DNA from 4 places in the Marinovum sp. E3 genome. Region 2 is predicted to be linked to each of the others. Evidence: riboswitches for the same ligand, from Rfam matches in the RefSeq annotation. Region 2 holds a riboswitch; each other region holds the start of a gene.

Region 1 (5,348 bases), on a different replicon from region 2:
CTCGCCGCCGGACAGCGTGGACCATGGCTGGGCGGCACGGTCGATCATGTCCGTGCGCTGCAACGCCGAGGCCACGGCATCTTCGTCACGAGTTGACCAGCCATTCCAGGCGCCTCGCAAGGGAAGGCGCCCGAGCGCGACCACCTCGCGCGCAGTCAAGGAGATGTCAATGTCCGCCTGCTGCTCGACATGGGCAAGGCGGCGGGCAATCTCTTTGCGGCGGAGGCTCTCGATGGGGCGATCCTCCAAATAGATCGCGCCTCCCGTCCCTCGACGCAATCCTGCGAGTAGCCGCAGAAGACTGGATTTACCCGATCCGTTCGGCCCGACAAGTCCGAGAACACCTTGTTCGGGCAGTCGCAATGTAACCCCACGCACAATCGGGGCGCCTCCGGCCGCCCAAGACACATCTTCCGCCCTGAGCGTCATCTCCCCCTCCGAGACTGCCAAAGGATAGCAGCAAAGGCCGGAGCACCGAACAGCGCAGTGATGACACCAATGGGCAGCACCTGTCCCGGCAAAACGATGCGAGACAACACGTCCGCTGCAACCATGAAGACTCCTCCAGCCAAGGCTGAAGCCAGTATCAGGCGGCCATGTGCAGGGCCGACCAGAAAACGAGTCGCATGGGGAATGACCAGCCCGACGAAGCCGACAGCACCCACCATGCTGACCACCGTCGCGGTCAGAAATGCGGTGACCGCAAAGAGTTCAAGGCGAACGCGCGCGACGTCCACGCCCAGCGAAGCAGCGGCGTCCTCGCCGAAGGCGAAGGCATCAAGCGCCCTGGCACGGTAGAGACAGATGGCCAAGCCAATGACCATGATCGGGAAGGAAAGCCAGGCATCCGGCCAACGGATGCTGCCAAGGCTTCCCAAAAGCCAGAACAGGATCCCTTGCGTCTGTTCGGCATTGGCCGAAGACGTGACGATGAAGGAAGTTACCGCATTGAAGAGCTGCGAGCCTGCAATACCCGCAAGTATAATGCGCTCGGTCCCGCCGCCGGTTTCACGCACCAGGATTGCGACGAAGAGAATGGCCACCGTCGCGCCCACAAAGGCACCTGCGGAGACGGACAGCGCCCCCGCGCCGAGCGCCAGAACAATTACCGTGACCGCGCCGGTCGATGCCCCTGCCGAAATACCAAGCAAATATGGTTCGGCCAGCGGATTGCGCAATAGAGCCTGAAGAACGGTGCCACAGACCGCCAGAGCCGCGCCGACACAGATCGCAACGGCGGCACGGCTGAGACGATAGTGCCAGATGATGCCTTCCCGGATCGGATCGACTTCCAGATCCAAGCCCAGAATACGGTTGGCCAGTGTCCGGGTCACGTCTCGGGGCGTTACCGCAATCTCGCCCAGCAAAATGGCCCCCGCCGTAGCAAGGACCAGAGCCACGGCCGAGACCAGCAGAAACGGCCCAAGGGCCATCCTGCGCGACCTGGGCGCGGGGCGCGCCTCGGCGATCACCGTGCTTGGCCGAAGGCTCGTAGGCCGGCGGCAAGCGTTTCGACCCCGTCTACCGCGCGCAGAGTCGGGTTCATCGACTGAGCGTCCATTTCAATCAACCAGCCATTGCGCACTGCGCTCAGCTGACTGGCCACAGGATCGCTTTGCAGGAACGCGCGCTTGGCGGCGACGTCATCGGCCGGCAGACGGCGCCGATCCATCTTTCCCAGCACGATTACATCCGGGTCGAGGCCCGAAATTGTTTCCCATCCCACCAGCGGCCATTCTTCTTCCGAGGTGATGACATTGCGGACCCCGACGATATCCGAGATCCAAGCCGGGGCCCCGTAACGGCCGGCCACATAGGCTTCTCCCTCGGTCTGCGGTGAGGAAAACCAGAAGAGAACCGAAACGTCGCCTGCTCGCAGCCCGCGTACATGTGCCTTTGCGGTTTCGATCCGCGCCGCGTTGCGTTCGATCAGAGCCGCACCGGCGTCCGACACATCGAAAATGCCGGCAAGCTCAGCAATCTCGCGGGATAGTAGGTCCATGGACCAGGCTTGAGACCGGGCTCCGTCACCGCTGCCGGTGCTGAAATCGCTTTTGGCGCATTCGGCCGGCGACACATAGGTGGCAATGCCGAAATCTCCGAACTGGGAAAAGGTGCCGACCCGCGCCTGTTCGGGAGCGATGTCGTTGATCCACTGACTCGCGACGAAATCGGGGCGGGTGTCCAGCACCGCTTCGAAACTGGGCGACTTATCCGCCAGCCGCGGCAAGGCTTGGCCCTGCTCGGCCAATTCCTCTGGCAAAGGCGCCAGCCAGATTGCGCTACCGACGATCTTGTCGGCCAGGCCGAGCGAGAGCAAGATTTCGGTTGTGCCCTGTCCGATCGCCACCACGCGCTCCGGAACTGCATCCAGGATCAAGTCCCTCTGGCAGTTGCGGATTTCAAGAGGATAGGTGGTTGCCTGGGCCTGAACCCGCAAGGCAGTTGATGCGAGAATGGCAGTTGCAAGCACACAGAGGATACGACCGCGGCCGCGAGCTATTTGGATCATTGACGCTCCTTTTCCGGACACCCCGTCCGGTGCGCATTGAAATTTCGGCTCTGCTCCATCGCAGGCCGGAACGGCAGGTCTCCTGACTCGCGGCCATCGTTCCAACCCGCCTTCCCGTGCCTGTTCTGTGACACAGTGGCATCGCCCGACGGGCGCATGGGTCGAAACGGCCGCCTACAGTTGCGGGGGCAGTCCCGGAGTTCAAGCCAGAAGGCTTGGCACCGGGTTCCCTTTTCATCCCGATTGGGAACCGTTCGCGCCGGAAGTTCTTCTTCACAACCTGGTTTGTCAAGCCAGATTCTTCCGGTGGCGAATTCAATCACCTGCCTGCAAAGGCGCGCCATTTTAGATCACTGTTTTTGAATGCCTTTTTGCGTGCTACTCCCCCATTTGACAGTTGTCGGGGAGTAGCGGCTGCTATCCTGGCAGTCCCGAAACGCTTGCTCTGCTTTTCAACCCCGGCCGCGATAGGGCGGCACGCCTTGATCGGGCAGCCAGAGGCCCTCGGGACGCGGGGCGGTCTGCCAGAACACGTCGATCGGAATGCCGCCGCGCGGATACCAGTAGCCGCCGATCCGCAGCCATTGCGGTTCGAGGAAATCGACCAGGCGGCGTGCGATAGAGATCGTGCAATCCTCGTGAAACGCACCATGATTTCGAAAGGAGGTCAGGAACAGTTTCAGCGATTTCGATTCCACCAGCCAGGCGCCGGGTACGTAGTCGATCACCAGGTGGGCAAAATCCGGCTGTCCGGTCATCGGGCAGAGCGAGGTGAATTCCGGCGCTGTGAAGCGCACATTATAGGCCAGGTCGGCCTGTGGGTTGGGCACACGCTCCAGTTCAGCCTCTTCCGGGCTGGCGGGAATGCGGGTTTCGCCGCCAAGCTGCTTGAGATCGCTGTAGATATTTTCGGACATGGGGGCTCCTTAAGGTCAGACGCCGCGCTTGTTGCCCCAGATCAGGACATGAAGCTGCGGCAGGATGCGGGGGGCGAACCAGCCGTCGGCCATCGCGCTGTCGGTCAGCCATTCCAGCCGGGCAGACAGGGCCCGCAGATCGACCGGCGTGTCGGGGTCGACCTCGGCGTTGCCCGGCTGGAGGTAGAGCGGCAGGTCCGGGTGGCGGGCATGGGCGGCTTTGGCCCATTGGTAATCGGTCTCGTCGAAGACGACGATCTTCATCACCGACTGCCGCGCCGGCTTGCCGGCGGAGACACAGCCATCGAAGGCATCCCAGTCCACCGTTTCGCCGCTCGAGGGGGGTTTCGGCGACAAAACCAGCGTGTCGAGCTCCGCAAACCAATCTCTGGCCAAGGAACCTTGTGTCTCGCAGGCGAAGCGATACCCCGCCGCACGTCCCCGCGCGATCACCGGAGCGAAATCCTGGATCGCGGGATTGCCGCCGCTGATCGAGACCGTCAACGGCTGACCGTTCGAAAGACGCAGCACCTCATCCCAGATTTCCACGTCGCTCAACGGCGCCCAAGTATGGCGATACCGGCTTTCAACGGCATGCAGGCTGTCGCACCAGCTGCACCTGTAGTCGCAGCCACCGGCGCGGATAAAAACCGTGGGCTCACCGATCAATGCGCCCTCGCCCTGGATCGTCGGCCCGAATATCTCGGCGATGCGCAGGGTCATGGCCGGTACTCTGCCCAGGTTTTCGGCGTCTCGCTGATCATCACGGCGCTGGTCTCGGGCCAACGCGCGGCACACCAGTCGTAAAAATGGCGGGCCATGTGCTCGGCGGTGGAGGGCACATCGAAAATGTCATTCAGATGGCGATGGTCGAATTGATCGTCGATATAGCTCTTGAGCGGTTTCAGATCGTGGTAGTCGCGCACGAAACCGTCGTCATTCAGCGTTTCGGCGGCCAGTTCCACCACGACGACATAGTTGTGCCCGTGCAGCCGCGCGCATTGGTGGTCGGGCGGCAGATGCGAAAGCTGGTGCGAGGCGGAGAAGTGGAATTCCTTGCGGATGCGGAACATCAGGTGGCCTCCCGCTCGGCAATTGCCGTCGCCCAATACTCGGGATCGGCATAGGCGGTAGGGTCCGGAACACCGGCGATGTGAAACGCCTCGCGGCGCTCGACGCAGGTGCCGCAGCGGCCGCAATGCAGCGCGCCGCCCTTGTAACACGACCAGGTCTCGGCGAAGGGCGTGCCGTGGCGGGCGCCCTCGCGCACGATGTCGGCCTTGCTGCGTTCGACGAAGGGCGTGTGGAGGTGCACCTCGGCATAGCCGTCGAGCGCAGCCTGCTGCATGGCGTCGAAGGCGCGGGCGAAACCAGGGCGGCAATCGGGATATATGAAGTGATCGCCGCCATGCACGGCGGTCGCAACAGCCTCATCGCCGTTGGCGGCGGCAACTCCGAAACCGATCGCCAGCATGATGGCGTTGCGGTTCGGCACGACGGTGATGCGCATCGTGTCCTCGGCGTAATGGCCGTCAGGCACATCGATGTCGTCGGTCAGCGCCGATCCGGAGAGCGCGGCACCGATCCCGCGCATGTCCATCAGGTGATGCGGAACGCCGAGCCGCTGCGCCGCCGCGGCCGCGAAGTCGAGCTCCTTGCGGTGGCGTTGGCCGTAATCGAAGGACACCAGCCGGGTGAGTTGATGCTCATCGGCGGTGATATGAGCGAGCGACACGGAATCGAGTCCGCCCGAGCAGATGACGAGAGTTTTCATGTTGGGCCCTTGTTTTGGTGTCCGGGTAGGCTGCGACCGGAATGGGCACCGTTTAGCCGAACCTCGGGTGGATGGCAATCCGAGGGGCGAGGTGGTCTCCCGGCGCTCTGCTCGACGCGCTGGATGAGACCGATCTATTTCTGAC
Region 2 (5,348 bases):
GCCGCCCGGATCGACGATCTCGCCAACCTGATCCCGGCGCGGCTGACTGGGGGGGTGTTCGCGCTGGCCTCGGGGCGCCACCTGCGGCACTGCCTGCGGGTGATGCGCCGCGACGCGCCGCGCCACCGGTCGCCCAATGCCGGCTGGCCCGAAGGCGCGATGGCGGCGGCGCTCGAGGTCCGGCTGTCGGGGCCGCGGATCTATGGCGACCGGATCGCCGAGGAACCCTGGCTCAACGCAGGCGCACCCGACCCGGGGCCCGAGGATCTCGGGCGGGCGCTGGCGCTCTACCGGCGCAGCATGGCGCTGCTGGCCCTTGCGCTCTGCGCGGCGATGTTGTTGGGGTGGCCGCGATGACCGATGCACCCCCACCCAGAGATCACGGCGGCAATCTCGAGGCCGCGCTGGCCCGCTTTGGCGGCGCCGCCCCGGCTTGGCTCGACCTGTCGACCGGCATCAACCCGGCGCCCTTTCCGGTGCCGGCGATCTCGCCCGAGGCCTGGGCCGCCCTGCCGCGCAAGCGCGCGATGGACGGGCTGATCGCCGCCGCCCGCCAGGCCTATGCCACGCCGGCCCGGATCCTGCCCACCCATGGCGCGCAGGGCGCCATTCAGCTTGTGCCCTGGCTGCGGCCGCCGGGCCGCGCCGCCGTGCTGTCGCCGACCTACAACGAACATGCCGCCGCGCTGCGCAGCGCCGGCTGGCAGGTAACGCCAGTGGCCACGGCCCAGGCGGCCGAGGGCGCCGATCTGGCGGTGGTGGTCAACCCCAACAACCCCGACGGCGGCCGCCTGTCGCCGGAGCGGCTGGAACAGCTGGCGGATACCGTCGGGCTGCTGATCGTCGACGAAAGCTTTGCCGATCCCGAGCCGGCGTTCTCGGTCGCGCCGCGACTTGGCGCGGCGCTGGCCAATGTCGTGGTGCTGCGGTCATTCGGCAAGTTCTACGGGCTGGCCGGCCTGCGGCTGGGCTTTGCCCTGGCGCAGGGGCCTCTGGCCACCCGGCTGGCCGAGCTGGCCGGGCCCTGGCCGGTCTCGGGACCCGCGATCGAGATCGCCAGCGCCGCCCTGACCGACACCGGCTGGCAGCAGGCGACCTGTCACCGGCTGGCGCAGGACGCGGCGCGGCTCGACCGGCTGGCCGCCGCCGCGGGCTGGCCGCTGGTCGGTGGCACGCCGCTGTTTCGCACCTATGCCGCGCCGGATGCGCAGGCGGCGCAGGACCGGCTGGCGGCGCATCACGTCTGGTCGCGGGTGTTTCCCTATTCACAGCAGTGGATCCGCCTCGGGCTGCCACCGGCCGACCGCTGGCCGCAGCTCGAACGGGCCTTCGCCACCGTCACCGCCTAACGCGCCAGCCCCAACAGGCCCGCCACGTCGAGATGCGTCTCGAGATGGTCCGCCAGCGCATCCAGCGTCGCCTCGACACCGTCATCATAGCCGAGATCCGAGGCCCGCGCGCCAAGCTGCGTCAGCCAGGCCCGGCGGAATCCATCATCGGCGAACATGCCGTGCAGATAGCTGCCGCTGACCAGACCATCGGCCGAACAGGCGCCTTCGGGCTGGCCCGCGATCTCGGCAAAGGGGCGCCGTCGGTCCGGGCCGTCGGAACGGCCGATGTGGATCTCGTAGCCGCAAAACGCCTGTTTCAACGTGGCATGGCACGCCTGCACCAGCCGCAGGCTCTTGTCGCCGCCCATCACCGTGGTGATGTCCAGATGCCCCAGCCCCGGGGTCTCGCCCGGCGGCCCTTCGATGCCCTCGGGATCGGCCACAACCTGGCCCAGCATCTGATAGCCGCCGCAGATGCCGAGGATGCGGCCACCGCGCCGGCGATGCGCCGCTAGGTCGATATCCCAGCCCTGCCGGCGCAGGAAGTCGAGATCGGCTCGGGTCGATTTCGACCCCGGCAGGATGACCAGGTCCGCATCGCCCGGAATCGCCCGGCCCGGCGGCAGCATGGTGACCCGCGCCCCCGGTTCCTGCACCAGCGGATCGAGATCGTCGAAATTGGCGATCCGCGAGAACTGGAGACAAACCACATGCAGCCCGTCGCGGCCGCGCGGCGGCGCAATGTCGAGCGCATCCTCGGCCGGCAGCCGCCAGGCCTCGGGAAACCAGGGCGCGACGCCAAAGCCGCGCCAGCCGGTCTGCGCCTCGATCATCTGGTACCCGTCATCGAACAGTGTCGGATCGCCGCGGAACTTGTTGATCAGAAACCCGGCGATGCGGGCGCGGTCACCCTCGGGCAGCACCGCTTGGGTGCCGACGATCTGCGCGATCACCCCGCCCCGGTCGATGTCGCCACAGAGCACCACCGGCACCTCCGCCGCCTCGGCAAAGCCCATGTTGGCGATGTCGCCGCGCCGCAGGTTGACCTCGGCCGGGCTGCCCGCGCCCTCGACGATCACCAGATCATGCGCCGCCTTCAGGCGTTCGAAACTCTCGAGCACCGCCGCCATCAGCCGTGGTTTCATCTGGCCGTAGTCGCGCGCCCGCGCGGTGGTCAGACGCTTGCCCTGCACCACCACCTGGGCGCCGATATCGGTCTCGGGCTTGAGCAGCACCGGGTTCATGTCGACATGTGGCGCCAGGCCGCAGGCCAGCGCCTGAAGCGCCTGCGCCCGGCCGATCTCGCCGCCCTCGGGGGTCACGGCGGCATTGTTCGACATGTTCTGCGACTTGAACGGCGCCACGCTCAGCCCGCGCCGACGGGCGGCGCGGCAGAGCCCGGCCACCAGCATCGACTTGCCGACATTGGAGCCGGTGCCCTGGATCATCAGCGCCGGCATGCGACGGCCCCCCGGCTCAGAATTCCACGCCCTTCTGGGCCTTGATGCCATCGCGGAACGGATGTTTGACAAGCGTCATCTCGGTCACCAGATCCGCCGCCTCGATCAGCTCGGGCTTGGCATTGCGCCCGGTCAGGCAGACATGGGTCATCTCCGGCTTGCGGGTTTGCAGGAACGCAACCACGTCGTCGATATCGAGATAATCGTTGCGCAGCGCGATGTTGATCTCGTCGAGCAGCACGAACCGGATCTCGGGGTCGAGGATCTGGCTCTTGGCGATCTCCCAGCCGGCCTGCGCCGCGGCGATGTCGCGGGCGCGGTCCTGGGTTTCCCAGGTAAAGCCTTCTCCGGAAACGAAGAACCGGCATTCCTCGGCAAAGCGGTTGCGGATCATTTCGGCTTCGCCGGTGATCCAATTGCCCTTGATGAACTGCACCACGGCGCAGGGCATGCCATGGGCGATACAGCGCAGGATCATCCCGAACCCCGAGGACGACTTGCCCTTGCCGGTGCCGGTATGCACGAGGATCAGGCCCTTCTCGTCGGTCTTGGTCGCCATCATGCGATCGCGCGCGGCCTTGATCTTCTTCATCTTCTCGGCGTGGCGCGCGTTTTTCTCTTCGATCATCCCCATCTCCGGACTTGACTCGTATACGGAATTCGTCCCATGTGCCCTGACGCTGGTGCCTGTGTAAACAGGTGAAAAGGGAATGTGTAACCCTGGTGCCCCGTGACGGGACGCCCGGGCCAAACGCAGCCGCCCCCGCGACCGTGAACGGAAAAGGGCGCTCGAAGCCACTGGCCTGACAGGCCGGGAAGGCAGAGCGACCGCCGGGCCCCGGGCCCAGAATTCCGTGAGCCGGGAGACCTGCCAGCCCGACTGATGAGACCGGACGGGGTGTGCCGGTGTCGGAGTGTGTCCGTTGCCGGCCACCATTCCGCCGATACCCCTGTCTGCCAAGCCGATGGGGCACGCGAGAATGAAAGACTCTGCGCACGAGCAGGACACCACCGCCACCACAACCGAGCTGCTGGTCTGCGTGACCTGCCGCCGCAAGGGCGCCGCGCCCGAGGATGACCGCCGCCCCGGCCAGGTGCTCTTTGACCGGATCACCGCCACCGGTGCGCCCGAAGGGCTGCGGGTGACACCGGTGGAATGCCTGCAAAACTGTTCCAACGCCTGCACCGTCGCCCTGCGCGGCGGCGCCGGGAAATGGACCTATGTCTTTTCCAACGTCGACGAGACCGACGGCGCCGAAATGCTGCTGGCCGGCGCGGCGCAGTATCACGCGGCCGCCGACGGGGTGATCCCCTGGCGCGAACGGCCCGAGCATTTCAAGCGCAACTGCCTGACCCGCATTCCCCCGATCATTGCCACACCCAAGGACGCCTGACCCATGAGCGATCTCGCCAAACTCCCCGTCACCATCGTCACCGGCTTTCTCGGCGCCGGCAAGACGACGCTGATCACCCATCTGATGAAGAACCCCGGCGGCCGTCGGCTGGCGGTGGTGGTCAACGAATTCGGCGATGTCGGCGTCGATGGCGAGATCCTGCGGGACTGCGCCATTCCCGACTGCCCGGCCGAGAACATCGTCGAACTGGCCAATGGCTGCATCTGCTGCACCGTGGCGGATGATTTCATCCCCACCATCGAGGCGCTGATGGCGCTCGACCCGCGCCCCGATCACATCCTGATCGAGACCTCGGGGCTCGCCCTGCCCAAGCCGCTGCTCAAGGCCTTCGAATGGCCGGCGATCCGCGCCCGCGTCACGGTCGACGGGGTGATCGCCCTGGCCGATGCCGAGGCGGTGGCGGCGGGCCGCTTTGCCCCCGACGTCGCGGCGGTGGATGCGCAGCGGCTGGCCGACGACAGCCTCGACCACGAAACGCCGCTGTCGGAGGTCTTCGAAGACCAGATCGCCTGCGCCGACATCGTGCTGCTGACCAAGCCCGACCTTGCCGGGCCGGAGGGCGTCGCCCGGGCCAGGGACCTGATCGCCGCCGAGGCGCCGCGGGTGCTGCCGGTGGTCGAGGTCGCCGAAGGCGCGGTCGATCCCCGCATCATCCTCGGCCTCGGCGCCGCCGCCGAGAGCGATCTCGACGCACGGCCCAGCCACCACGACACCCCGCATGACCACGATCACGAGGATTTCGAAAGCATCGTCGTCGACCTCCCCGAGCTGGCCGATGCCGCCGATCTGGTTGCCGCGATCGAGCGCCTGGCCAAGAGCCACAACATCCTGCGGGTCAAGGGCCATGCCTCGGTTGCCGGCAAGCCGATGCGCCTGCTGGTGCAGGCGGTGGGCGCGCGGGTGCGCCACCAGTTCGACCGGCTCTGGGCCCCCGACGAGGCCCGCCGGAGCCGGTTGGTGGTGATCGCCGAACATGACGACCTGCGCCCGGAGGAAATCCGCGCCGCGCTGACCGACCTCGCGCCGCAGCCCGCGGAGTAACCCGCCGGTGCACGTCGTCTTTCGCGAGAGCCACGGGCTGGAGGATACCGGCACGCCGGTCGACCTGGGGCAAGACCCGGCCGATCTCGTCGTGCTGTCGT
Region 3 (5,348 bases), 170 kb from region 2:
TTGCGGCATGGCGATGGATTTGGCGTCGATCTCCCCGGCCGGCACTTCGGTGCGCCGGGCCACCCGCAGCCGCGCCGAACGCGAGCGCGGGTTCTCGGCCAGTTCCTGCTTGTCGGGGCCGGCGGCCTTGCGGGTGACGATCTCGAACTGGGCCGGCACCGCCTCGACCTGCGGCGCGTATCGGTTGAAATTGCCAGAATGTCCGGCGCGGGCCTGAAGGAAGCGTTTGACCATCCGGTCCTCGATCGAATGAAAGGTCACCACCGCCAGCAGGCCGCCCGGCCGCAGCACCCGTTCTGCGGCCATCAGCCCTTCGAACAGCTCGGTATATTCGTCGTTCACCGCAATCCGCAGCGCCTGGAACGAGCGCGTTGCGGGATGGCTCTGCCCCGGCTTGGCGCGCGGCAGCGAACGTTCGATCACCCCGGCCAGTTGCAGCGTGGTTTCAAACGGCGCTTCGGTGCGGGCCTTGACGATGTTCCTGGCGATCCGGCGCGAGGCACGTTCCTCGCCAAAGACATAGAGGATCTCGGCCAAGTCCTGCTCGGTGGCGGAATTGACCAGATCGGCGGCGCTGGGGCCGTCCTGGCTCATCCGCATGTCGAGCGGGCCGTCCTTCATGAAGGAAAAGCCGCGTTCGGCCCGGTCAAGCTGCATCGAGGAGACCCCGAGATCGAGCACCACGCCGTCCACCTGATCGGCAACCTCGTCCATCTTGGAAAAGACCGTCTGTTCCGGGCGGATGCGGGCGCCGTAGCCGGCCATCCAGTCGGCCGCCAGCTCAAAGGCCAGCGGGTCGCGGTCGATCGCCACGACCTCATCAGCGCCGGCGTCAAGCAGGGCGCGGGTATAGCCCCCGGCGCCGAAGGTGCCGTCGATCCAAGTGCCCGCCACCGGCGAGACCGCCGCGATCAGCGGTCGGATCAGAACGGGGATATGCGGGGCCGCGGGGGGTGTGACAGCAGCGGCGGCCATGGCTCAGGCTCCCTCTGCCGGTCCATCGAGGAAGGACAGCGGGTCAAAATCCTCGGGCAGCTCGTCGAGCCACTCTTCGGTCTTGGCCAGCTCTTCCTTCTCGTAGGTGTCCGGGTGCCAGATTTGAAAGGTGTCACCGGCGGCGATGAAAAAGGCCTCTTTTTCCAGACCGATCTTGTCCCGCAGCTTGGCGGGCAGGACCAGGCGGCCGGTCTCGTCGACGTTGGTGGGATAGGATTGGCCGTGAAACAGCCGTTGCAGCATCTTGCGCTGCATCGACCCGCGCGGCATGGCATCGATCTTGGCGTCGACCTCGTCGATCGCCTCCATCGTGTAACATTCGAGGTAGTTGCGCCGGTGATCGCCATAGACAATTACGAGCTCGGGGTTTTCGCCGGATTTCCAATTCGGATCAGCAGCTTCCAGCACACGGCGAAACAGGGCCGGGATCGACACCCTGCCCTTTGTATCCACCTTGTGGCGGCTTTCGCCTCTGAACCTGCGGCTCACTGTCCTGCCGTCCTTTGCCCGCGCCCCCGCGAAACCCCCCATGTCTTGGATGTAAAAACGGCGGATTGATCTGCTGCCACTGATCAACCCGCCGCCTGTCCCGCTCTTGCGGGATGTCCAGCTGCGCGCGCCACCTGGGGGGATGTCTGCTCGCCCGCGCGCCGGATCTCTGTTTCACGATGAAAGGCGGATGCCTGTATGAAACCTGTTTTTGCTTTTGTTCGGAGTTGGTTGCGGGGTCGTTTGCTGCCCCTGTCTCCGTCCCTCATCGTGATATAAGGGATGCCATGGGAAATTATGGAAATCAACAGGCAAAATTGGGAAAGACCCACATCATATTGTCCACACCCCCTGTGGAAAACAACATCTTGGGGTAAAATTGATACTGTTTTTGGAATTTATAGCGGAAGCGGCTTTTTGCTCATACCATATATAGTAATTGAGGCGCTGTGGCTTTTTTCCCACGAAATCCCGGAATTTTCGGGGCAGCGCCGTGATTTACCCGTTTCCCCAAATTCTGCCGCGCCTGCTTTTGCGGATTTTGGCGATTCCGGCGCTGTGACTCACACACGAATCACGGAATCGAGAGCCAATTCTTGATTCTGTCGCCGCACCGGATTGGGCCGGTGCCATGAATTCCCATCCGTCCCACGATTTCCCGTATGTCCCATGGTTTCCCGGCGCGGTCCTGATTTCCCGCCGGGGCCGCGCCCGCCCGCCAGGGCCATTCAGGCCCTCTACGGCCATGGATTCCCAAAAAGGCGCCGGCGTGGCCGCCATGCCGCACCTGAAGCCGCGTGGCGGGGCGTGCGAATTGCCGTCTTGCCAGGCTGAGCCGGCACAATTAGACGAAGCCTGTCTTGGTTCGGGCCTCGCAAGGGGTTCGTGAAAAGGGAACGCGGTGCAAAGCCGCGACTGCCCCCGCAACTGTGAGCGGCGAGCACCTTCGGAAACTGCCACTGTGGCCGCCGGCCGCGGGAAGGCCCGGCGGATGCAACGACCCGCGAAGTCAGGAGACCTGCCAGGAGCTCACCCTATCCCGACGCGGGGCGCGTCACGGATAACGGCAACCCCGTCGCGGTGACTTCACTGAAACGGTGGGCGCTGTTCCCTCCGAAACGTCAATCGGCCCGACCGGCCTTCGAGGGATACAAAATGACCCGCTCCACCCTGATGACCAGCGCCGCGCTCTCCGCGCTCTGTGCCACCCCTGCTCTTGCCCAGGACGACGCCTATGATCTCGGCGTGCTGATCCTTTCGGCCGGGCTCGAGGCGGCACCCGCCGACGAGACCGGGGTTTCCGCCGCCGTGATCACCGAGGACGACCTGGAGGCCACCGGCGAGACCCGGGTGATCGATTTTCTCGCCCGCCAGCCCGGCGTGACGATCCGCGCCACCGGCCCGCTGGGCACCTCTGCCGGGGTCTCGATTCGCGGCGTCGGGCAGAACAACATCCAGGTGCGCGTCGATGGTATCGACGTATCCGATCCGAGCGGCACCCAGGTGGCCTTTGATTTCGGCGGGCTGATGACGTCGGACATCTCGCGCATCGAGATCCTGCGCGGCGCGCAATCGGCGCTTTATGGCTCCGAGGCGCTTGGCGGGGTGATCAACATCACCACCAAAACCGCCGACAAGGACGGGTTCGGCGTGCAGATCGCCTCGGAATACGGCAGCTACGAAACCCTGCGCAGCGCCGTGACCCTGACCACGGCCGGCGATGGCTACGACAGCGCGCTGACCTTTTCTCACGCCCGCTCGGACGGATTTTCCGCCGCCGACGAAAACGACGGCAATGACGAGGAAGACGGCTTTTCGGCCACCCGGCTGAGCTTTGCCGGCTCTTACGAACTGGGCTCGCCCGATCTGGTGATGCATCTGTCGTTCTTCGACGAGCGCTCGGACTATGAATATGACGAGGCCTCGGGCGGCGTGGTATCTGACGGCAGCCCCGACGAGCTGACGGTCAAGAAACAGAACGGCGCCCGCATCGGCTTTGATTTCGTCACCGGCGCGGTGGATCATTCGGTCTCGGCCGCCTGGTTCCGCATCGACCGCACGCTGACAGGCACCTCGGCCAGCTTTGGCGGCATCTCCGACGACCGCTTCGACTATACCGGCACCCGGATGGAATACCGCTACCAGGGCGGCGTCGATCTTGGCGCCACCGCGCGGCTGGCATTTGGCGCCGATCACACGATCGAGGAATTCGACACCGCCGTGGCGCTGGACCACACGATTTTCGGCCTCTTTGTCGACGGACAGAGCCAGGACACCACCGTCAACGGCACCTTTGCCGAACTGACCTGGGCACCGAACGATATGTGGAACCTCTCGGCCGCGCTGCGCCATGACGTACATTCCGAATTTGGCGGCCATACCACCGGCCGTCTCTCGGCCGTCTATCGCCCGATGGATGACCTGATCTTCCGCGCCAATGCCGCCACCGGCTTCCGCGCGCCTTCGGGCTACGAGCTTTACGACGGCTTTGCCGGCAACCCCGATCTCGATCCCGAAACCTCGAAGAGCTTTGATCTGGGCGTCGAGAAGCGCTACGGCGAGACCGCCTTTGTCCGCGCCACCGCCTTCCATGTCGAAGCCGAGGACATCATCGACTATTCTTTCACCACCTTCGGTTACGTGCAGGCCGAGGGCACTTCGACCCGGCAGGGGCTGGAGCTGGCCTTTGGCGGCGCGCTGCGCGAGGGGCTGCGGTTTGACGGCTCCTACACCTGGACCGACAGCTTTTCCGACGCCGATCTCGACACCTCGAGCTGGTCGGCCTTTGTGCCCGGCCAACAGGCCTCGGCCTCTGTGACCGCGAATCTGGGGCAACGCGCCTCGCTCAATGCCACCGGGCTCTGGGCCGGCAACCGGGCCGACGATCTGGACGATTACGGCGTGGTGAATTCCACCCTGACCTATGAGATCATGGAGGATGCCGAAGTCTATCTGCGGATCGAGAACATCTTTGACGAGGAATACCAGACCGCGCCGGGCTATGGCCAATCGGATCGCGCCGCGTATTTCGGGGTCCGTGCGTCTCTGTAAGGCGCTCCTGCTCGCCGCCGCGCTGATCGGCGCGGCGGCCGAGGCGCAGGAGGCGCCGCGCAGGGTTGTCTCGATCAACCTCTGCACCGACCAGCTCGCCATGATGCTGGCCGCGCCGGGCCAGCTGCATTCGGTCTCCTTCGTGGCGCTCGACCGGCGCGCCTCCTCGATGGCCGATGCGGCGCAGGACTATGTCATCAACCATGGCCGCGCCGAAGAAATCTATCTCATGCAACCCGACCTGGTTCTGGCCGGGCGGTATACCGCACGGGCCTCGGTCGAGGCGCTGGAAAATCTCGGCATTCCGGTCGCCACCTTCGACATCGTCACCTCCATGGAGGGCGTGCGGCGCGCGGTGCTCGAGATGGGCGAAGCGCTGGGCCGTCAGGCGGCCGCGCGCGACATGGTGGCCGATTTCGACAGCCGCCTCGCTGCCCTGCAAGCCGAGGTGACACGACGCCCTCGCGCGGCGCTTTATCATGCCAATGGTTTCACCTCGGGCCGCGCGTCGCTGGCGCATGAGATCCTGACCGCCGCCGGCTTCGAGAATATCGCCATCACCGCCGGTTACGAGACCGGCGGCAAGCTGCCGCTGGAAATCCTCGCGCTGGCGGCCCCCGAGGCGATCATCACCGGCCAGCCCTATCCCGGCACCAGCCGCGCCGAGCGGATCATGGATCACCCGGTCATCGAGGCCCTGCGCCGGGGCGCGCAGGGCGCGGCGGTGACCGATGCCGACTGGGTCTGCGGCACGCCGCATGTGCTGCGCGCCATCGAAGGGCTCGCGCCGCTGCGCCGGGCGCTGGAGGCCA
Region 4 (5,348 bases), 180 kb from region 2:
GGGTTTCATTGGGCCGGCCTGGGGCTTGGGATGGCCGCCGACCTTGAGGCTCGGCGGGGTCTTGGCCTCATGCGCGGTCAGCACCGCATGCACCTCGCGCACGCCGGAGATCGAAGCCACGGCCCGTTCGGTCGCGGCGCGCAGCGGCTCCATCTGGCGGGCCATCTCGGGCGAGGGCGCCTCGATCACATAGCGCACCACACCGTCCTCGATATTCAGCGCTCGAATCAAATCGCGCGAAATCAGGTCTCCGCCACCGGGAATCTCGAACCTTGCCAGCTCTTTTCGGATGATCTCTTCCATGATTTTCCTGCCCCAATCTGGGTCGCGGTGCCGCGTATCACCTCACAAAACCGCGATATTCAACCTATGCGAGTAAATTACGACTTTAGTCTTAAGGTCTACTCGCGTCTAAGCGCTTACACATGCAATTGCTGCATAGCAGCATTGATCGCACTTGGGATTGTGCGCACGCAGCATTCGACTACATTGATGTCAACGAAACGAACAGACACTGACGACAACAAAGGCGAAACGCCATGGCAGACATCACCACGAACACCCCCGTTCAGGCCGGACTGAACAAACGCTTCCAGGCTGCGCTCAAGTCCCTCACCGCACGTTATGCACAGTACCGCGTGTATCGGGAAACCATGAACGAGTTGCAAGGCCTGTCGAACCGCGAGCTCGCCGATCTCGGCCTGAGCCGCAGCGAAATCCGCCGCGTGGCCTATCACGCAGCCTATAACTGATACCGGATCAGAAGGCTCTCTCCTCCTCCCTGAGTCTTCTGTGTCTCAGCGGCGACATCTCTCCTCCTCCCTGATGTCGCCGCCTTTTACACCGGGCCGGCAAGCGGCCCAGACAGAATTCCCTGCCGCCCTCCTCCCAATAGCGGTCGGGAATACCAGGACCAAAGGCCCCTCCTCCCAATAGGCCCGCGGTCCGCTCCAGCCGGCGCTTCGTCTCCTCCCATTCAGGAGCGCTGGTGTTGAAAAGACGGCGGCACACCTCCCGTGCCGCCGTTCTTCCCCCCGGGGGCATAGCAGTTTCAGGGCTCCGGCCCGCCGCCACGCCGGATGCGTGACGCCGGCAAAGACATAGAATTTCCCGCCGCTCTCCTCCCTTTGCGGTCGGGAATACCCGGACCGAAGGCTCCTCCTCCCAAATGGCCTGAGGTCCGACCGGCACTGACGCTTCGTCTCCTCGCATTCAGGAGCGTCGGTCAAAATAAGACGGCGGCACACCTCCCGTGCCGCCGTTCTTATTTTCGGGGTTCCTTTCCGGGGTCCGAAGTCACGCGCGCCCCCGTCGCCGCGCCCGGGCGCCACCGCGCCGCTCCGGCGCGATATTCGCCGTGACACAAGCCTCGTCCAGACACTTCAGAAACAGCGCCACCGCCCGACCCTGCCCGGCCTGCGGCCGGACCCGCACGGCCGCGGCCGCCGCCGCGGCCGAAACCGGCACCCCGGGTGGCAGCGACAGCACCCAGCGGACAAAACCGGCGCGCGCCGCGGCCTCGGGCGCGGTCCCCGTCTCGGCATGGCGCAGATCGGCAAGAATACGGGCCAGCATCATGCTGCGGCCCTCCCGTTTGCTGCGGTGAGAGGTCTGGTCATCTCGATCCTTTCCGCCACGCCCCGTGGCCTTGATGCAGAACGGGCAGGCAGAGAGGAAACGGCGGCAAGGCAATGCGCCCGACCCCGCGCCCTGCCCGCCACCCGCGGTTTGACGTCACTGCGAAGGCTGGTTTCCGGGCTCGGCGGGATTGCGGATGCGGCCCCTTCCCGGGCGTGACGCCCAGTGGTACTGACCACATCCCCCGGCCATACCGTTGCGGGGGCAGCGCCGGTCTTTCACCGGCTTCCCAATTCTCCCGCGGCAGAACCGCAGGCACCTTGCCGGATCAGACTACGGGGATTCGGAGCCGCAAGACAGCGTAAAGTCGGTGGAGGCGCCATTCTCCGTCACGCCAGGGCCCCGGGCCTGACCCGGGGCCTCTTGGCAGGCGCGGCATCCGCCGGCCAGAGCTCCCGCGGCGCGTCCCGGGACGGGATCATTGTCGGCGAAGTCCGGGCTCAGAACGGCACGTCATCGGCGGCGTTGATGAAGCGTGCGACCACCTTCTTGACGCCGGCCTTCTCGAAATCGATCTCGATCTTGTCGCCCTCGATGCCCACCACCGCGCCATAGCCGAACTTCTGGTGGAACACCCGCTCGCCCATGGTGAAGCTCGAGATCGCCGTCGCGTCGATCACCGTGTTGCGGCTCTCTTTGGGCTGCGCCATCGGGCGCTGGCTCTGCCGCTCCTGAAGCCGTTTCCAGCCGGGCGAATTGTAGACATTTGCCTCGGCCACCCGGCTTTCCATGCCCGAGCCAAAGCTCTGCCCGGCCATGCCGCCGCCATAGAGCCCCGGCGGAGTGAGCACATCGACATGCGCCTCCGGCAGCTCATCGACAAAGCGCGACGGCAGCTGCGACTGCCACTGGCCAAAGACCCGCCGGTTGGCGGCAAAGCTGATGGTGCAGACCTCCTCGGCGCGGGTGATCCCCACATAGGCCAGCCGTCGCTCCTCCTCCAGGCCCTTGAGGCCGCTCTCGTCCATGCTGCGCTGCGAGGGAAACAGCCCATCCTCCCAACCTGGCAGGAAGACCGCGGGAAACTCCAGCCCCTTTGCGGCATGCAGCGTCATGATCGACACCTTGGCGCCGGCCTCTTCGCTCTCGTTGTCCATGATCAGGCTGACGTGTTCGAGAAAGCCTTGCAGGTTCTCGAACTCCTCCAGCGCCTTGACCAGCTCCTTGAGGTTTTCCAACCGGCCCGGCGCCTCGGGCGTCTTGTCGTTCTGCCAATGGGTGGTGTAGCCGCTTTCGTCGAGGATGATCTGGGCAAGCTCGACGTGGCTGACGTCCTTCTCGCCGGTCATCCGGCCCCAGCGCGCAAGCCCGTCGAGCAGCCGGGCCAGTTCATTGCCGCCCTTGCCCTTGATCGCCCCGCTCTCCACCGCCAGCCGCGCGCCCTCGACCAGCGGCACGCCAGTGTCGCGCGCCAGACGCTGGATGGTCTGCTGCGCCTTGTCGCCAAGTCCGCGCTTGGGCGTGTTGACGATGCGCTCGAAGGCCAGATCATCCTCGGGGCTGACCACGACGCGGAAATAGGCCATGGCATCGCGGATCTCCATCCGCTCATAGAACCGGGGTCCGCCGATCACCCGGTACGGCAGGCCGATGGTCAGAAAGCGATCCTCGAAGGCGCGCATCTGGTGCGAGGCGCGCACCAGAATCGCCATGTAATCCAGCGAAAATCCCCGCATGCCGCGGGTGCCACCCTGCATCGCTTCGATCTCGTCGCCGATCCAGCGGGCTTCCTCCTCGCCGTCCCAATGGCCGATCAGCCTTACCTTTTCGCCGTCGGGCGCATCGGTCCAGAGTTCCTTGCCCAGACGCCCCGTGTTGCCGGCGATCACCCCGCCGGCGGCGGCCAGGATATGCGGGGTGGAGCGGTAGTTCTGCTCCAGCCGGACCACCTTGGCGCCGGGAAAATCCTTTTCGAAGCGCAGGATATTGCCCACCTCGGCGCCGCGCCAGCCGTAGATCGACTGATCGTCGTCGCCGACGCAGCAGATGTTCTTGTGACCGCCCGCCAGGAGCCGCAGCCAGAGATACTGGGCAACATTGGTGTCCTGGTATTCGTCCACCAGGATATAGCGGAACCAGCGTTGATACTGGGCCAGCACGTCCTCCTGCGTCTGGAAGATCGTCACGCAATGCAGCAGCAGATCGCCGAAATCGCAGGCGTTCAGCTCTTTCAGCCGGGCCTGATACTGGGCATAAAGTTCAACCCCGCGATTGTTGAAGGCTCCGGCCTCGGCGGCGGGCACCTTGTCGGGCGTCCAGGCCCGGTTCTTCCAATTGTCGATGATGTGGCTGAGTTGCCGGGCGGGCCAGCGCTTGTCATCGATCTGTGCCGCCGAAAGCAGCTGTTTCAGCAGGCGGATCTGGTCGTCGGTGTCGAGGATGGTGAAATTCGATTTCAACCCCACCAGCTCGGCGTGTCGGCGCAGCAGCTTGACGCCGATGGCGTGGAAGGTGCCCATCCAGGGCATGCCCTCGACCACCTGGCCCAAAAGCTTGCCGACGCGGAGCTTCATCTCGCGCGCGGCCTTGTTGGTGAAGGTCACCGAAAGGATTTCGTTCGGCCGCGCCTTGCCGGTGTTCAGCAGATGCGCGATCCGCGTGGTCAGTGCCTTGGTCTTGCCGGTGCCGGCGCCGGCCAGCATCAGCACCGGGCCGTCCAGCGCCTCCACGGCCTCGCGCTGGGCCGGGTTCAACCCGTCGAGATAGGGCGCGGGACGCGCCGCCATGGCGCGCTGCGAGAGGGAGGAGGCCGCCTCGAAAGCGTCCATGTCGTCAAAACTGCTCATGCGGCGACTTTACCCGTTCGGACGCGGGCTGAAAAGCCTTGTTCGCTCAATGTTCGCGCGCTTTGTCGCCGACGGACCCAGGGGCTCTGCCCCCGCCCTGCGGGCTCCCCCGGGGATATTTTCGGCCAGAAGAAGCCCGGGACGGCCTTTGGGCGAAATGTCGCCCTGAGACCGCCGCTGCCAGATCCAGCCCCCGCCGCAAGTGCAAACGGGGGCCTTCTCCTGGCGCGGTCATCGGCTTCCCAGCCTGTACCGCAGCTCCAACCTGGCGAGTAAGTGTAAAGAATGTCTTTCTTCTGGCCGAAAATATCCCCGCCGGAGGCATGAAGCGCCGCGAAGCGGCCCTGTGTCACGCCCGCCAGAAGTTCACGGTGAGGATCGCGTAGACCACCAGCAGCTCGAGCCGTCCGATCAGCATCGCCGCCGAAAGCAGCCATTTGGCGGTGTCATTGAGCGTGGCGAAATTTCCGGCCGGGCCGATGATGTCGCCCAGCCCCGGGCCGACATTGGCCAGCGAGGTGGCCGCGCCCGAGACCGAAGTGACAAAATCGAGGCCGGTGGCCGAGAGCAGCACCGCCAGCACCCCCATCGAGACCACGAAGAACATGAAGAAGGACATCACCGAAGACAGCACGTCATCGCCCACCGGGCGGCCTTCGTAGCGGGTGGTGAAGACGCCGTTGGGCGAGCGGATGCGCAAGAGCTGCACCCGGATCGAGGCAAAGAGCAGTTGGTAGCGGAAGACCTTGACCGAACAGGCCGTCGAGCCGGCACAGCCGCCGATCAGCCCGATGAAGAAGAAGACCGCCACCAGGAGCGGCCCCCAGCCCATGTAATCGGCGCTGGCATAGCCGGTGCCCGAGATGATCGAGGTGACATTGAACAGCGCCTCGCGGAAGGCGCGTTCCGGCGCATGCGGAAAGG

What was found. A riboswitch is a leader RNA that binds a small molecule or an ion and turns the genes downstream of it on or off. The one in region 2 is predicted to bind cobalamin.
Region 1: linked by a shared signal. The riboswitch ahead of AC0J5K_RS18205 (ABC transporter substrate-binding protein) and the one ahead of AC0J5K_RS11025 (DUF1636 family protein) in region 2 are both predicted to bind cobalamin.
Region 3: linked by a shared signal. The riboswitch ahead of AC0J5K_RS11790 (TonB-dependent receptor plug domain-containing protein) and the one ahead of AC0J5K_RS11025 (DUF1636 family protein) in region 2 are both predicted to bind cobalamin.
Region 4: linked by a shared signal. The riboswitch ahead of AC0J5K_RS11820 (hypothetical protein) and the one ahead of AC0J5K_RS11025 (DUF1636 family protein) in region 2 are both predicted to bind cobalamin.

What each region holds. Positions count from the first base shown of each region.
Region 1 is NZ_JBVTQV010000002.1:163,102-168,449, reverse strand. It holds gene AC0J5K_RS18215 (ABC transporter ATP-binding protein) at 1-429, opposite strand, end outside; gene AC0J5K_RS18210 (FecCD family ABC transporter permease) at 426-1,433, opposite strand; gene AC0J5K_RS18205 (ABC transporter substrate-binding protein) at 1,469-2,512, opposite strand; cobalamin riboswitch at 2,568-2,782, opposite strand; gene queF (preQ(1) synthase) at 2,965-3,429, opposite strand; gene queE (7-carboxy-7-deazaguanine synthase QueE) at 3,445-4,152, opposite strand; gene queD (6-carboxytetrahydropterin synthase QueD) at 4,149-4,502, opposite strand; gene queC (7-cyano-7-deazaguanine synthase QueC) at 4,502-5,203, opposite strand.
Region 2 is NZ_CM146908.1:2,248,375-2,253,722, forward strand. It holds gene cbiB (adenosylcobinamide-phosphate synthase CbiB) at 1-357, shown strand, start outside; gene cobD (threonine-phosphate decarboxylase CobD) at 354-1,349, shown strand; gene AC0J5K_RS11015 (cobyric acid synthase) at 1,346-2,791, opposite strand; gene cobO (cob(I)yrinic acid a,c-diamide adenosyltransferase) at 2,808-3,419, opposite strand; cobalamin riboswitch at 3,456-3,681, shown strand; gene AC0J5K_RS11025 (DUF1636 family protein) at 3,772-4,185, shown strand; gene cobW (cobalamin biosynthesis protein CobW) at 4,189-5,247, shown strand; gene cobN (cobaltochelatase subunit CobN) at 5,255-5,348, shown strand, end outside.
Region 3 is NZ_CM146908.1:2,418,455-2,423,802, forward strand. It holds gene rsmH (16S rRNA (cytosine(1402)-N(4))-methyltransferase RsmH) at 1-975, opposite strand, end outside; gene mraZ (division/cell wall cluster transcriptional repressor MraZ) at 979-1,485, opposite strand; cobalamin riboswitch at 2,330-2,525, shown strand; gene AC0J5K_RS11790 (TonB-dependent receptor plug domain-containing protein) at 2,641-4,536, shown strand; gene AC0J5K_RS11795 (ABC transporter substrate-binding protein) at 4,523-5,348, shown strand, end outside.
Region 4 is NZ_CM146908.1:2,426,332-2,431,679, forward strand. It holds gene AC0J5K_RS11810 (Mrp/NBP35 family ATP-binding protein) at 1-303, opposite strand, end outside; gene AC0J5K_RS11815 (DUF1127 domain-containing protein) at 540-752, shown strand; gene AC0J5K_RS11820 (hypothetical protein) at 1,297-1,578, opposite strand; cobalamin riboswitch at 1,728-1,916, opposite strand; gene AC0J5K_RS11825 (ATP-dependent helicase) at 2,079-4,424, opposite strand; gene AC0J5K_RS11830 (TrkH family potassium uptake protein) at 4,774-5,348, opposite strand, start outside.